Regions from separate parts of the Mycetohabitans rhizoxinica HKI 454 genome, predicted to be linked through region 1. Evidence: riboswitches for the same ligand, from Rfam matches in the RefSeq annotation. Region 1 holds a riboswitch; the other holds the start of a gene.
The links. Region 1 has a riboswitch for thiamine pyrophosphate ahead of RBRH_RS04680 (FAD-dependent oxidoreductase). Riboswitches for the same ligand answer to the same signal wherever they lie in the genome.
Positions count from the first base shown of each region.

Region 1 (7,812 bases):
GTCCACCGCCATCATTTCCATCGCGGTCAGTTGCTCGCCCGCCTTCATCAGGCCGATCTCCGCGGTCAGCGACGTGCCAGCGCGTCCGGCAAACAGCAGCGCAGTGACCACTGGCCCAAGCTCGCGCACCAGCGACAGCGCGACCAACAGCCCGAGCGCCTGCTCGGAGCCGTAGCGATTCAGCGTGTTGTAGCCCTGCAAGCCCAGCACGAAGCCGACGAACAACCCCGAAACAGCGATGATGACGAGTGAATAATTACCCAGGAAGTGGATCTGCTGGATGACGGTGCGCGGGCGCCGCAGCAATGGGAAGCACTCCGACGCAAGCCGCGCGAACATACGGGCGCCGTAGCCTGTTCGTGAAAGGCCGTCGAGAACGGCGCGGCCGACCGTGGCAATCATGCGCTACTCTCCTGCGCGCGGCACGGCGCCGAGACCGAAGTCCGCCTCCAGCGACGCGCTCGCATAGTGAAAATGAAAGGGACCGTCAGGCGCGCCGTCGATGAACTGCCGCACGCTCGGGTCCTGCGACGCGCGCAACTGCGCGGGCGTGCCCTCGGCGAGCACCCGTCCATTCGCAATGAAATACACGTAGTCCGCGATCGCAAACGACTCCGGCACATCGTGTGTCACGAGGATCGACGTGGCGCCGAGCGCGGTATTGAGGGTGCGAATCAGGTTCGCGGTAATACCCAGTGAGATCGGATCAAGTCCCGCGAACGGCTCATCGTACATCATCAGCTCGGGGTCAAGCGCGATCGCCCGAGCCAGCGCGACCCGGCGCGCCATGCCGCCCGAGACTTCGGACGGCGCCAAGTCGCGTGCGCCGCGCAAGCCGACCGCGTTGAGTTTCATCAGCACGAGATCGCGGATCAGCGCCTCTGGCAAGTCCGTATGCTCGCGCAGCGGAAATGCGACGTTGTCGAACACTGACATGTCGGTAAACAACGCGCCGAACTGGAACAACATGCCCATCCTGCGCCGCGCCGCGTAGACCGCCTGGGGGCCCATAGCACCGACGTCCTCGCCGCGAAACAGTACCTGGCCTCGGTTGGCGCGCACCAGCGCACCGATGAGCCGCAACACTGTCGTCTTGCCGCACCCGGAGCCGCCCATGATCGCAACCACCTGTCCACGCTTGAAACGCATGTTCAGGTTCTGGAGCACGAGCCGCTCAGCACTGTAGCCGAAAGCAACATCGCGAAGCTCAAGCAGGATATCGGAGGCGGTTGGCGGCACGTAGGCGGTCATCAAAAGGCACGGAACGCGGATTATAGGGCCTAAAGCGGATCTGCCGCCTGAAACCCCGACGTGGACTGTGCGCGAGACCGCTTACACGCCACCTTCGCGGCGTAGGGCAATGGCAGGCAAGCCCCGCATTATCGGATAAACCCTCTTTGCAACGCAAAGATTGCTTTTTCGACGTCGTGGGCCTGCGTTACCGCGCGCACGAGCGCGGCACCGCGCACACCGGTGGCCAGCACGTCGTCCAGCGTCTGCAGGTCGATGCCACCGATTGCCACGCAGGGCACCACGCCGTCCAGCAATCGCACGTAGCGCGCGAGTCGCGCAAGCCCTTGCGGCACGCTGGGCATTGCCTTGGTGGTGGTCGGAAACACCGCACCCAGCGCGATATAGCTCGGCTTGAAGTGCAGCGCCACCAAGATCTCGTAGTATCCGTGCGAGGACAGACCCAGCCGCAGCCCCGCGTGTGCCAGCGCACCGATGTCCGCGCGCGACAAATCCTCCTGGCCCAGGTGCACGCCATAGGCGCCTTCGTCCAGCGCCAGTTGCCAGTGGTCGTTGATGAATACGCGTGCGTCGTCATAGCGGCGCCCCGCCGCAACGGCGCGGCGCACGTCGGCCCGCAGCACGGCTAACGCGCGCGGATCCGCCGCATCGCCCGCCCCGTCAACCTTGCGGCGCAGTTGCACAGTACGCACGCCGAGCGCTAGCAGCCGCTCGATCCAGTCGGCCGTCGGCACCACCGGATACAGACCGAGCGCTGCCGGGCACGCGGCGAACGGCTGCACCGGCGCATCAGGCAACCCCAGCACGCGCGGAAAGCGCGACACATCACACGGCCATGGATCCTGCGCATACTCGTCGCCCTGCCGCCACGCCAGGGCAAGGCACAACGCATCGTGCGGCGCGCAGCCACAATCGAGGAACGCGGCGAATGCCGCGATCCAATCGTCGCACGGCGCGGCCTCCAACGTGCGGACCGCATCACCCTGATGCAACCGCATGGCACGCGCCGACGCGTCCAGCACCGTGGCGCCGGCAGCCACCCAGCGCGCGGTATCGGCCGCATGCGGCTGCACATCGGTCACTACGATCACGTCACCGGGCCCCGGCTGCGGCGGCGGCGCGAGACAGATCCGCACCGGCTGGCTGGCACGCGGCCAATCACCCAACCGTGCGCGGATCCGCTCGGCCGCCTCCAGCAGTTCATCCGCAGGCGGATAAAAAACCTCGCGCTCCCGCAGGAAGGCGCCGCTCATGCCCGCTCATTCGAGGGCGGGACAGCGGCGCCCTCCGGCGCGCGATAGTCGTCCTGGTGCCAGAATGGCATGCCGACCACCGGCGTACTCGCATGCGCGCTGTCGCGCTCCGGCATCGGCCCAGCCAAGTACGCTTCGCGACCCGCCTCGACCGCACTCGCGAATGCCCGCGCCATCGCCTCGGGCCGCGCCGCCTGCGACACCGCCGTGTTGAGCAGCACGGCGTCAAACCCCCACTCCATCACCTGGCACGCGTGCGACGGCACACCCAGCCCTGCGTCGACGATCAGCGGCACGTCCGTCAGGCGCTCGCGCAGCAGCTTGAGTCCATACGGGTTCACCACCCCCTTGCCGGTGCCAATCGGAGCGCCCCACGGCATCAACGCCTCGCAGCCGACGTCGAGCAGTCGCCGCGCGACAACGAGGTCTTCCGTGCAATACGGCAGCACCTTAAAGCCGTCCCGCACAAGGATGTCGGCCGCCTCGATCAAACCGACCGGATCCGGCTGCAACGTGTAGTCGTCTCCAATCAGCTCAAGCTTGATCCAGTCAGTTTCAAACACTTCGCGGGCCATCTGCGCGGTCGTCACCGCCTCCTTCACGGCATGGCAGCCAGCGGTGTTGGGCAACAGCGCAGCACCCCGACACTTCAGCGCGTCAAAAAACCCAACGTCGGCGTCGCCCTGCGCGGCCAATTGGCGCCGCAGCGCGACGGTGACCATTGCGGGCTGCGCGGCCACGAGCGAGGCTTCGAGCGCATGCAGCGACGGATAGCGCGAAGTGCCGAGCAACAGCCGGCTTGTAAAGGGTTGTCCGTACAGAATCAGCGCATCGGCGGTGGAATGGGAATGCATCATTGTCTCCGTCAGTTTCAGTGACCCATGGGCCAGATTGTCGGCTCGCGTGGCATGCCGCCGATGCGTCATCCGCCTGCCACAGGCTTTACGACGTCGATCCGGTCACCTTGCGTGAGCGCGCGCGCAGGATGCTGTGTGCGCGGCACGAATTCGCCGTTGATTGCGACCGCGTACGGCGGCACTGCACCATACGAGGCCAGCGCGTCAGCAAGGCACGCATCATCGGGCAACGAGAAAGGCTGGTTGTTGATTTGGATATCCATGGTTCATGCGTCAGTCAGTCGAGCACGGCTGCAGCGCAGCCGCACGGTAAAGCATCGGCCAGCGCGAGGCGGCACGCCACGCGTCGAAGCCGTCCGGATCGCGCACCTGCGCCTCGAGCAACGCGTGCGCGAGCGCCACAGCTTCGTGCGCCACCTCAGGCGCAATCATATAGCCGTGACGGTACAGGCCATTGACGCGCAGCACCGACGCGCCATCCCACGACAGCGCGGGGCGATGGTCCGGCAGTGTGGGCCGGCAATGCGCGTTCAGCTCGAGGATCCGGCCCTCGCCGAAGGCGGGATGTAGCGAATAGGCCGCCGACAACAACTCGAGCGCCGAGCGCACGCTCACCGGCGACATGTCCTCGCCTTCGATCTCGGTGGCCCCGATCACATAGTGATCGTCCTGCTTGGGCGCGATATACAACGGATAGCGCGGATGCAGCAGACGCACCGGCCGGCTCAGACCAATGCCCGGCGCATGGACCCGCGCGACTTCGCCCCGCAGCCCGCGCAGACCGGGCCATGCCTGCTTCGCGCCCAGTCCACGGCAATCGATCACCAGACCGGCAGCAGGCAGGGCATCCTCGCGCACGCAGGTATGCCAGTGCGTGTCCACATGCAACTCGTCGAGCGCGGCCCCCAGCGCCGCCAGCAACTGCCGATTATCCAGTTGCCCCTCGCCGGGCAGCAGGCGCGCATCGTGAAAGCGCATACCAAGCGCCGGCTCGGCTTGCGTGACCTGAGCGCCGTGCAGTGCGACGATGCCATCGTGCAGCATCGTCACGGGCGCGTTCACACGCACGCGCTGCTCAAACAATGGCCATTCGGCGCGATCGGCCGCATGCCAGACAATCAGCGTGCCGTTGCGCTGGAAGAACACCGGTTGTGGCAGCTGCGGCAGCCATTCGGCCCAGCGCTTGAGCGACGCGGCGCCCAGCTCCACCAGCAACGGCTCGGCATTAGCAGCTTCGGCCAGCGGCGCGAGCATGGCTGCGGCGACCCACGCTGCCGCACTGCGTCCGCTCGACTCGCCTTGCTCATACAGCGCGACGCGATGGCCCGCGCGCGCGAGCCGCCACGCAATGAGACGACCGGACAAGCCGCCGCCCAAGACGGCGACATCGGGCATCGGCGCGGCGTGGCACGCGGTTTCTAAAGAGGGGTCGGATTGGGGCACGGCAATCGAATCCTATGTACGGGAATCGGGGTACAAGGACGAAACCGGCGAGATTCACGTGCGGGAACCTGACCACAGTGGCGCGCCGGCAGGCACGTCCGTTCCCTCACGGCAGGACAGAATCGAAAACTTCCCGCGCCGGTATTACCCGGATCGGGTGCAAAGGGACTCTCTCAGCCTGGCACTGCGCGACTCGCCGCGCATCGACTTGCAAACGCACATCAACGTGCAAAGCACCCCTGTTTCGTCTAAGCCCATTAAATCACAAAACCGCCGCCAGCCGCAATTCGTTGCTTTGGCACAATGTCGCGCAATCGCCGCTGCCGGAGCGCGCGCCACCGCATGCCTTAAGCCGGAATTAAGCGGTAGTCGGAACAATCCGCACTGGCACGAGTCAGTCACCGTCGCGTCGTTCGCGTCGTTCGCGTCGTTCGCGTCGTTCGCGTCGTTCGCGTCGTTCGCGTCGTTCGCGTCGTTCGCGTCGTTCGCGTCGTTCGCGTCGTTCGCGTCGTTCGCGTCGTTCGCGTCGTTCGCGTCGTTCGCGACAGTGCAACGCACCGGCGCGCCGGTGAATGGACCGATTTGAGGAACCCTACAGTTGAGGAACCCTATGAGTCAACCCGCATCGGGCAACAACGAACGTATTACCACGTGGAGCCTGATCAAGCCGTATTGGGTGTCGGACGAAAAGTGGATCGCCTGGGGACTGCTCGCGCTCGTGGTCGCGATTAACATGACCATGGTGGCGGTCAACGCGTGGTTCAACACATGGCAGCGCGTGTTCTTCGACTCGATCCAGCAGTACAACTATCCGGTGTTCAAGCACTCGCTGCTGCAATTTACCGCGATCGCGATGGCGATGATCTTGCTCGGCTCGTACCGCACATACTTCCGGCAGATGCTCGAATTCCGCTGGCGCCAGTGGCTCACCACGCAGTACATGCACGCGTGGCTGTCGGGCCGCGCGTACTATCGAATCGAGCGCGACAAGCTTGCCGATAACCCGGACCAGCGGGTTTCAGTGGACCTACAGGAACTGGCGAGCACGACGCTGGCGCTCTCGCTGGATTTCCTATCCACGTCCGTCACATTGCTGTGGTTCAGCCATGTCCTGTGGCAGTTGGCCGGCCCACTCAGCTTCACCGTGTTCGGCACCGATGTGACAATACCTGGCTACATGGTGTGGACCGCCCTGCTCTACGCGGTAATCGGCTCGTACATCACGCATCGCGTCAACCATCCGCTCGTGTCGATCAACTACCAACAACAACGGGTCGAAGCGGACTTTCGTTTCTCGTTGATCCGGTTGCGCGAGAATGCGGACCAGATTGCCCTGTACGAAGGCGAGCGCACCGAGGAGAAAGCGCTGCAAGGCGTCTTCGGGCACATTCGCGACAATTGGCGGATGATCATGCGCTATACGCGGCGTCTGAACATTGTCGTGGTCAGCTATTCGCAACTGGCCATCGTGTTCCCGTTCATCGCCGCCGCGCCGAAATACTTCGAGAAGGCGGTCAGCTACGGCGGTTATCAGCAGACAATTGGCGCGTTCGGCACCGTCAGCAACGCGTTCTCATGGTTCATCAGCAGCTATTCGACACTGGCCGCATGGCGCGCCGTGATTAACCGGCTCAAGGAATTCCAGCGCATCATGGCGCAGCCGCAGTTGCTCGAGTCGACGTCGCGGGCCACCGAGCACGGCGGCATTCATATGAGAATGGCCGATACGACGGTACTGCGCGTGCAGGCGCTGCGGCTGTTGCGCCCGGATGGCACGCCGCTGTCGACGATTGGCTCGTTTGTAATCGCGCCCGGCTCGCGGGTGCTCGTACGAGGCGCGTCGGGCTCCGGCAAGAGCACACTGCTGCGTTCGCTGGCCGGCCTGTGGCCATTTGGCAGCGGCACCATCGAGATGCCCGTCAACGCACGCGTGATGTTCGTGCCGCAGAAAAGCTACGTGCCGATCGGCACGCTCAAGGGCGCGCTGTGCTATCCGGCAACGGCCGACGCGTTCACCGACGCGGACTGTGCCGACGTGCTGCGCGCCTGCCGGCTGGGCGAACGAGTCGATCAGCTCAACGTGAGCGACCATTGGGAGCGCGTGCTGTCGCCCGGCGAACAGCAACGCCTGGCAATCGCCCGCGTGCTGTTGCAAAAGCCCGATTTCCTGTTCCTTGACGAGGCGACCAGCGCGCTCGACCTCGATACTGAGGCGGCGCTGTACCACGTGCTGACGCAACGTCTAGCCCACGCGGCAATCGTCAGTGTTGCGCACCGGGAGTCGGTACAAGCGATGCACGATGAGACGATCGAAGTGGTGCGCGATGACTCACGTGCGGCAGCGTGATGACGGCTGTGCCTCGCGCGCGCATAGTGCAGTCACGGCAGGCTACGCCCGGCCGGTACCGCTGCGAGCCTCGCGTAGCGTGGCCCGGCCGGCGTCAGCGTACTGCTGACCAACACCAGCGTATCAAAGGTAATCAACGGCGGCACGGGATGCACCCTCTCGAAATCGCGCGTCGACGCAGGCGGATCGCCGCGCAGCCTAGCGAGGGTCAGATGCGGCCGCAACGGCCGCGCAGCGGCGGGCACACCGGCCCGCTCCATCAGCACATCGACGCGAGCCACCCACGCGAGGAACGCCGGCGCGCTGATCAGTTCAAGCGCATACACGCGCGCCCGCTTAGCGCTAGGCAGCATCGCGGCATGCGAGGTGGGCAGCACGTCCGGCACCGGCGTCAGCGTCGGCCATTCGTTGATCAGGCACGCTTCCCCATCCGGCGTCAGCGCGCCAATGAATCGTATGGTCAGGTGAACCTGCTCGCGCGGTATCCATCTGACGCCTGCGATATGGCCGGCGCGCCATGGAGCGCGCCACGCGTCGATTGCATCGAGGGCGCCGGAATCGGGAATCAGTGCGACAAAGCAACGCTGCAGTCTGACATCCATCGACGATTCCTTACGGCAAAGCCGTCCTACTGCACACGGTAGCCGATGACGAAAAAACC
Region 1 covers NC_014722.1:1,006,232-1,014,043, reverse strand. Annotated here, with positions in the region: gene mlaE (lipid asymmetry maintenance ABC transporter permease subunit MlaE) at 1-402, opposite strand, end outside; gene RBRH_RS04700 (ABC transporter ATP-binding protein) at 406-1,251, opposite strand; gene thiE (thiamine phosphate synthase) at 1,380-2,504, opposite strand; gene RBRH_RS04690 (thiazole synthase) at 2,501-3,358, opposite strand; gene thiS (sulfur carrier protein ThiS) at 3,427-3,624, opposite strand; gene RBRH_RS04680 (FAD-dependent oxidoreductase) at 3,635-4,756, opposite strand; TPP riboswitch at 4,918-5,055, opposite strand; gene RBRH_RS19725 (hypothetical protein) at 5,100-5,390, shown strand; gene RBRH_RS04670 (ABC transporter ATP-binding protein/permease) at 5,415-7,151, shown strand; gene thpR (RNA 2',3'-cyclic phosphodiesterase) at 7,184-7,753, opposite strand.

Region 2 (7,812 bases), on a different replicon from region 1:
CCGCAACCCGATGCCACGCCGCCCATGGGTGGCCCAGGACAACCGCACACCCCGGCGCGACCACTGTCCGCCGCGCATGAGGATGAGCATCGAACGGCCAAGACGGACGACGCCGGGAGATAACGACGATGGGTTTTGACATTTCACTGGTCTGGGCCGTGATCATCTTTGCCGGCGTGATGATGTATGTCGTGACTGACGGCTTCGACCTAGGTATCGGCCTGCTCTTTCCCTTCGTCTCGAACCGTACGGAGCGTGACTTGATGATGAACAGCGTCGCGCCAGTCTGGGATGGCAATGAAACCTGGTTAGTACTCGGCGGCGCCGGGCTGCTGGCCGCGTTTCCACGAGCCTATGCGATTTTGCTGAGCGCATTGTATCTGCCGCTGATCTTCATGCTGCTCGGCCTGATCTTTCGCGGCGTGGCGTTCGAATTCCGTTTCAAGGCCAACGATCGCGAGCGCCCCATCTGGGACATCGCATTCATGGCCGGCTCGTTGCTCGCGTCGTTCTTCCAGGGCGTAGCGCTGGGCGCGTATATCGACGGCGTGAAGGTCAATGGCGATGCATTCGCTGGCGGCGCCCTCGATTGGGTTAAGCCATTTGCGCTCTTTTGCGGGCTCGGCGTGGTCGTGATCTATGCGTTGCTGGGCGCGACATGGCTGATTATGAAAACCGAACATACGTTGCAACACACGATGATCGGCGTGGCGCGGCGGCTCACATGGCTCGTGCTCGCCGCGATCGCGATCGTCAGCATCTGGACGCCGATTGCCCATCCGCACATCGCACAGCGCTGGTTTACGCTGCCCAACCTGCTTTGGTTCTGCCCTGTCCCGTTGCTGGTGCTGCTTTGCGTTTATGCTCTCCAACGCTCGCTGAGCCACGCGCCGCACGCCGGTCCGTTCCTGTGCGCGCTGGCGCTGATGTTCCTGGGCTACACCGGGCTGGCAATCAGCATCTGGCCGAATATCGTGCCACCATCGCTGTCGATCTGGGACGCAGCCGGCCCGTTGCAGAGTCAGGGCTTTACCCTGCTCGGCACGCTGTTCATCATCCCGTTCATCCTCGGCTACACAATGTGGTCATACTATGTGTTCCGGGGCAAGGTACGCCCTGGCGAGCACTACCATTAATGCAAAAACCCCCTCGAAACCGCGTGCCGACCTGGGCCACGCGACTAGCTTGGCTGATCGCGCTGTGGACGGCTAGCGTCGCCGCGCTGGCCGTTGTCGCTGGTGTGTTGCGCCTCGCGATGCACGCAGCCGGGTTGTCCGCCTGAATTGGCCAGCAGCCGCGCCGCTCGCAGCGCAGATCGCGGCGCTCGCTGAACGCAGCCATGCGCTCGACGCCATCATGAGCACGCTGCTATTTGAACGGCCTGCTTTTCGACATCCTACTCATTGAGTGCCTGCTTCTCGGCATCCTGCCAGCCCGCGCGGGTCGCGGATAGCACCGTCCACTATGCAAAGTTCACGGGCCGTGTTCGATGCCGCGATGCTGCGCTAGCCGCCGCGCTGGTTGGCGTGGTCCATTGGCGCGGCGGCCAGCGACGTGCGCAGGCCGCGTGAAGCGGCCGGCGCGTTAGGCGCGCTCCGCGAGCAAATCGGCCATATCGTCAGCGTGCTCTTCTTCGACCGCCAGGATTTCCTCGAAGATGCGGCGCGTGGTCGGGTCCTTGTCGCCAATGTACTTGACGATCTCTCGGTAGGTATCGATCGCGATGCGCTCCGCAACCAGGTTCTCTCGAATCATCTCGGTCAGCGTCTCGCCTTCCACATACTCGGAGTGCGAGCGGCTGGCCAGCCCGGCCGGCGCAAAATCGGGCGCCCCGCCCAACTGCACGATGCGCTGCGCCAGCTGATCCGCATGCTGCTGCTCCTCGGCCGCATGCTGCGCGAACTCGTCGGCCACCGCTTCCGAGTTGATCCCCTTTGCCATGAAATAGTGCCGCTTGTAGCGCAGCGTGCAGACTAACTCCGTGGCCAGCGCGTCATTGAGCAGCTTTAGAATCGTGTCGCGATCCGCGCTGTAGGTCGACGTCACGGGGCCCTCGTCCATATGCTGGCGAGCGCGCTCGCGGATTGTTTCTAAGTCGAGTCTAAAGGTGTCTGTCATTGCAACCTCCATGAGTGACCGTCATGTCCTCGTCACGTCGATCAGCCAACTGACGACAAACATGACAGCGAAAACGTAAAATAAAATTTCGCGCAGTTTGCGCGCCGCGCGTGGCCAAGCCAGTTAATTTCGATGCACGGACCATCACGGTCGCGACAAGAAGAAAGAACACCCTGCATCGTGCAGCAACGCGGCCTCTTTATCCACGCGCACGACACGCCCGGCATTTGCGTGGGACGGCTAGGTAACCTTCTTTGCGACAAAAATGCCGAACAGCAGGAACACCACGCACAGCACGAGGAAGACGAAGAACAGGAACTTCGCAATCGCTGCCGCGCCCGTGGCAATGCCGCTGAATCCAAGCAATCCCGCGATAATGGCGACAATCGCAAAGAATAACGCCCACCTCAACATGATTGCGACCTCCATAGCAAGTGCCAAAATTCGGCAACGAGTGCAATTATAGCAATAGGCATGCCAGAATTGGCGCCCGCTGCCCCGGCAACGCTCCGTCCGACAACACGTCGCCCCCTAAAACCAAGGGTTTAGCGCCGTTTACCGAAAGGGGGCACGACGTACCGGTATAGGGTGCGCAGACAAGCGAGGCCGCCACTTTCTTTCATACAATGAGTAAGCCTTACCCCAATTTACTAAAACCGCTGGAGTTGGGTGAGTTACCTGCTCAATTCATTTCTGTGTCCACGCACTAACCGCCGCACCGATCGCTGGGGTGGATCCATCAAGAATCGCATTCGCCTGGCTGTCGAAGTCGTGCGCCGGATGCGCGAGACGCTTGACACACGTTTCAGACAGCGGTGTCAACGTCACGGACGGCGGTTGCCAACGCCCCTGAACCGGTGTATCTTGACCCTGCTACGCGGGGGTCCTGCTTGCGCACCGTCGTCAAGCGGGTGAGAAACACCCTTTGAACCTGATCTGGGTAATGCCAGCGCAGGGAAGCGTCCGGGGTCGATCAATGATGTCGCCGCATCCGCCCCGCTCCGCCGCTTCTCCGGTCTCCCGTGTTCCGTTGCCCTTGCCCACAGGAGACATTCAATGGTTGCCAATCCAAAGTTTCTGTCCGAGTCCGCGCGCGTGGACGATGCCGCGATCGCGCCGCTGCCGAATTCCCGCAAGATCTATGTGACCGGCTCCCGGTCTGACCTACGGGTTCCGATGCGCGAAATCAGCCAGGCCGACACGCCGACCGGCTTCGGTGGTGAGAAAAACCCGCCCATCACGGTCTATGACACATCCGGCCCATATACCGACCCCGACGTCAGGATCGATATTCGCGCCGGCCTGCCCGCGCTACGCGAGGCCTGGATCGAGGAACGCGGCGACACCGAGCGGCTGGAAGGGCTCTCGAGCCAGTACGGCCAGGCCCGCGCGGCCGACGCGGACACCGCGCACCTCCGCTTCCCAGGCCTGCATCGCGCGCCGCGGCGAGCCAAGGCGGGCGCCAACGTGACCCAGATGCACTACGCGCGCCGCGGCATCATCACGCCGGAAATGGAGTTCATTGCGATCCGCGAAAACCAGCGTCGCCACGAGTATTTGGAAAGTCTGCGCGCTAGCGGACCACAAGGCGCCAAGCTGGCCGAGCTGATCGGTCGGCAGCACCGTGGCAACGCATTCGGCGCGGCGGCATTCAGTGGCACCCAGGCTCGCGAAATCACCCCCGAATTCGTGCGCGACGAAGTCGCACGCGGTCGCGCGATCATTCCGGCCAACATCAATCATCCCGAATCCGAGCCGATGATCATCGGCCGCAACTTCCTGGTGAAGGTCAATGCAAACATCGGCAACTCCGCTGTCACGTCATCGATCGGCGAGGAAGTCGACAAGATGACGTGGGCGATCCGCTGGGGCGGCGATACCGTGATGGACTTGTCCACCGGCAAGAACATCCACGAGACGCGCGAGTGGATCATCCGCAACAGCCCGGTGCCGATTGGTACCGTGCCGATCTACCAGGCGCTGGAGAAAGTTCACGGCAAGGCGGAGGAACTGACCTGGGAAATCTTCCGCGACACGCTGATCGAGCAGGCTGAACAAGGCGTTGATTACTTCACGATTCATGCCGGCGTGCTGCTGCGCTATGTACCGATGACTGCGAGCCGCATGACGGGGATTGTCTCGCGCGGCGGCTCGATCATGGCCAAGTGGTGTCTTGCCCATCACCGAGAAAGCTTCCTGTACGAGCATTTCGAAGACATCTGCGAGATCATGAAGGCGTACGACGTGAGCTTCTCGCTGGGCGACGGGTTACGGCCAGGCTCGATCTACGATGCAAACGACGAGGCGCAGCTCGCCGAACTCAAGACGCTGGGCGAGTTGACGCAGATTGCATGGAAGCACGATGTGCAGACAATGATTGAAGGTCCGGGACACGTGCCGATGCAGTTGATCAAGGAAAACATGGACTTGCAGCTGGAGTGGTGCAACGAGGCGCCGTTCTATACGCTCGGGCCGCTGACTACCGACATCGCACCGGGATACGACCATATTACCTCGGGCATCGGCGCGGCGATGATCGGCTGGTTTGGTACCGCGATGCTGTGCTACGTGACGCCAAAGGAGCACTTGGGGTTGCCGAACAAAGACGACGTCAAAGAAGGCATCATCACGTACAAGCTTGCCGCGCACGCCGCCGACCTTGCGAAGGGGCATCCCGGCGCGCAGATACGTGACAACGCGTTGTCGAAGGCCCGCTTCGAGTTCCGTTGGGAGGATCAGTTCAACCTCGGACTCGACCCGGACAAGGCGCGCGAATTTCACGACGAGACACTACCGAAGGATTCCGCAAAGGTTGCCCACTTCTGCTCGATGTGCGGCCCGCATTTCTGTTCGATGAAGATCACGCAGGACGTGCGTGAGTTTGCCGAGAAGCAAGGTGTCGGCGAAGTGGAGGCGCTGCGCAAGGGCATGGAAGTCAAGGCGATCGAGTTCAAGCAGTCGGGCGCCGAGATCTACCAAAAGCAGTAAAGTAACATCTGCTTACAAAAGCGACGAATCGCCTACAAAGCCGCAACGTCTTAAAACGTATTGATCGCGTACTATCGAATTAGGTCGGCAATCAACACAACGAGGAGTCACGATCATGAATTCGGTCAAGCGTATCGGCGCTGCGGCGCTCAGCGCCGCGCTGCTGACGAGCCTGGCGGCGTGCGACGGGATGACCACGCGCCAGCGCAACACTGCGATCGGCGCGGGCGTGGGCGGCGTCGCTGGCGCGGCAGTCGGCGGCAACGCGCTGTCGACGCTGGGCGGCGCAGCTGTCGGCGGCATCATCGGCAATCAGGTCGGCAAGTAACGCTTCGTCGCGCGACAGGGCCACGGCTCGCGTGAGCCTCGGCAGAACGGCCCAGCCGGCGGCACTTCTACCAACGCGCCGCCGGCTGTCCCTTGGTCGCTCATCCGGACGCACGCGGACTCCGTCACGCCCGTCACGCTTACGAGGCGGCGTGCCTACCCGACGTCGCGCCGGGGTGCGCAGCACCCCTTGCTATCTGCTGCACGCCCACCATCGGATGGCTTGCTCTGCTCATTGCGGCCCCGTGGACCGAGCATTCGATCGCACCATGACCGCGCGGGCTAGCCGCGCTCTTCTCCACGCTATGGGCTGCGCAGATCCATTGCCTCGCCCCAAGCTAAACCACTCAGCCATAAGCAAAGTGCCGCCATAACGATTTGCCGCCGTAACGATTGGAGCGCTATTCCCAGCGCGGCCGCCAGGGCTTAGAGTGATAGGCCTTCTTGTTAATTCTGCCTATGACAGCCCGCAACCTTCTTTATCTCCTTGTGCTTGCCGCGCTGTGGGGCGCCTCTTTTCTGTTCATTCGGATCGGGGTGGCCGAATTCGGCGTCACACCACTGATGGCACTACGCGTCTCGATCGGCGCGGTGTTCCTAGCCACGTTGCTGGTGGCACAAAAGGGTTTAGCCGGCGCGTGGCATAGCGCGCGCCGCCAATGGTGGCCATTGTTCGTCGTTGGCGTATTGAATTCAGCCGTGCCATTTTGCCTGTTTGCCTACGCCGAACTCACGCTGTCGGCCGGATTAACTTCGGTGATTAACGCAACAACGCCATTGTGGGGTGCCCTGGTCGCATTCGTTTGGCTCGGTGACCGGCTCAGCAGCATGCGCACCGCCGGGCTCGCGCTCGGCTTTGCGGGCGTGGTATTGCTGGTTTGGGATCAGATTACGGCACCGGTAGGCGCGAGCGGCACGCCGGTACCGGCGACAACCACGGCGCTCGCCGCAGGCGCGGCGCTCGGTGCCACGGCACTCTACGGCGTGGCGGCGAACTACACCAAACAGTACCTGTCCGGCGTGGATCCATTAACCGTGGCGTGCGGCAGCATGGTCGGCGCGTCCATCGCCCTGCTGCCGCTGGCCGCGTGGTGCTGGCCCACCGCCCAGGTCTCGACGCATGCGTGGCTCGCAGTGCTGGCGCTCGGCGTCGCGTGCACGGGTATCGCGTACAGGCTCTACTTCCATTTGCTGGCCACGGCCGGCCCGGCTCGCGCGATGACGGTAACGTTCGTGGTACCGGTGTTCGGTATTCTATGGGGTGCGCTGTTCCTCGCGGAATCCGTGTCGATGCGGATGATCGAGGGATGCGGGGTCGTGCTGATTGGCACCGCGCTCGCCGCCGGCTTCATCAAGCGGTTACGCGCGCAGGCATCGTAGCGCCTGGCGCAAGCTCGCCAATCCGCGGCAAGACCCTATTGCGGCTGCGCGCGGCCCGCTGCTGAACGGGGGCACCGTTTTGAAGGGCACGTTTCGGGGCGCGCCGTTTGAGACTTGCATGCGTTATCCGGCAATCACGCCACTAGCCTCGAGCCTGCGGATTCGCTCGGATACAGCCGGCTAGCTCAGATGAACGCACCGTCCGACCTCGGCATGCAAAATGGGGGCCTCCTACTGCAGCAGTTCGAGAATCCAGAAAATCCTACTGATCGAACTAGGCATTCATAATGCTGCGACCCAAAGAAATGCTGACCGTCCATCAAGCAACCAGCATTACGCGCAAGCGAAGCGAAACCTGCGTCCATGATGCGATACCGGCTGGGGCTGGTACGGACAGACACTAAACTATGCACAAACTCGCCATTCCTGACCAAGAAATCACCATGACGGCAGTGCGAGCGCAAGGCGCAGGTGGGCAAAACGTCAATAAGGTATCCAGTGCAATCCACCTACGGTTCTCGATTCGGTCTTCATCGCTGCCCGAGGTGGTCAAGATGCGCTTGCTCGCGCTGAACGACAACCGCATTACGCGCGACGGGGTCATCGTGATCAAGGCGCAGTCCTATCGGACACAGGAGTTGAACCGTGCCGAGGCACTCGCACGCCTGCACGAGCTAATCGAACGCGCCAATACTCCCCGCCGGCCCCGCCGGGCGACCCAGCCGACGCTGGCGTCTCGGAGGCGCAGGCTCGACACGAAAACGCGCCGTGGCGAAGTCAAGGCCGGCAGACGGCCGGTGACCGACTAAGCGCGACGGCGCGACAAGCCCGCGACTTTATCGTGATGAGGCTGTTTCGCGCCGTGCACGCGCCTCAGCGTATCGTAACCGTGCCGACAGTCCGGTATCGCGGCGGGTCGGCGTGCCGATGGCCTGTGCCAACACCGCACGCGTGCCGATAATCGTGATTTGAGCCCGCGCGCGGGTCACAGCCGTGTAA
Region 2 covers NC_014718.1:366,602-374,413, forward strand. Annotated here, with positions in the region: gene RBRH_RS13555 (cytochrome ubiquinol oxidase subunit I) at 1-123, shown strand, start outside; gene cydB (cytochrome d ubiquinol oxidase subunit II) at 129-1,136, shown strand; gene RBRH_RS17890 (DUF2474 family protein) at 1,136-1,282, shown strand; gene RBRH_RS13565 (ferritin-like domain-containing protein) at 1,585-2,118, opposite strand; gene RBRH_RS13570 (DUF1328 domain-containing protein) at 2,359-2,532, opposite strand; partial or broken gene RBRH_RS21455 (hypothetical protein) at 2,788-2,853, shown strand; TPP riboswitch at 2,988-3,094, shown strand; gene thiC (phosphomethylpyrimidine synthase ThiC) at 3,175-5,106, shown strand; gene RBRH_RS13580 (glycine zipper 2TM domain-containing protein) at 5,222-5,434, shown strand; gene RBRH_RS13585 (DMT family transporter) at 5,893-6,813, shown strand; gene arfB (alternative ribosome rescue aminoacyl-tRNA hydrolase ArfB) at 7,221-7,622, shown strand; gene RBRH_RS13595 (AAA family ATPase) at 7,650-7,812, opposite strand, start outside.
Region 2: another riboswitch for thiamine pyrophosphate. It lies ahead of thiC (phosphomethylpyrimidine synthase ThiC); the one in region 1 lies ahead of RBRH_RS04680 (FAD-dependent oxidoreductase).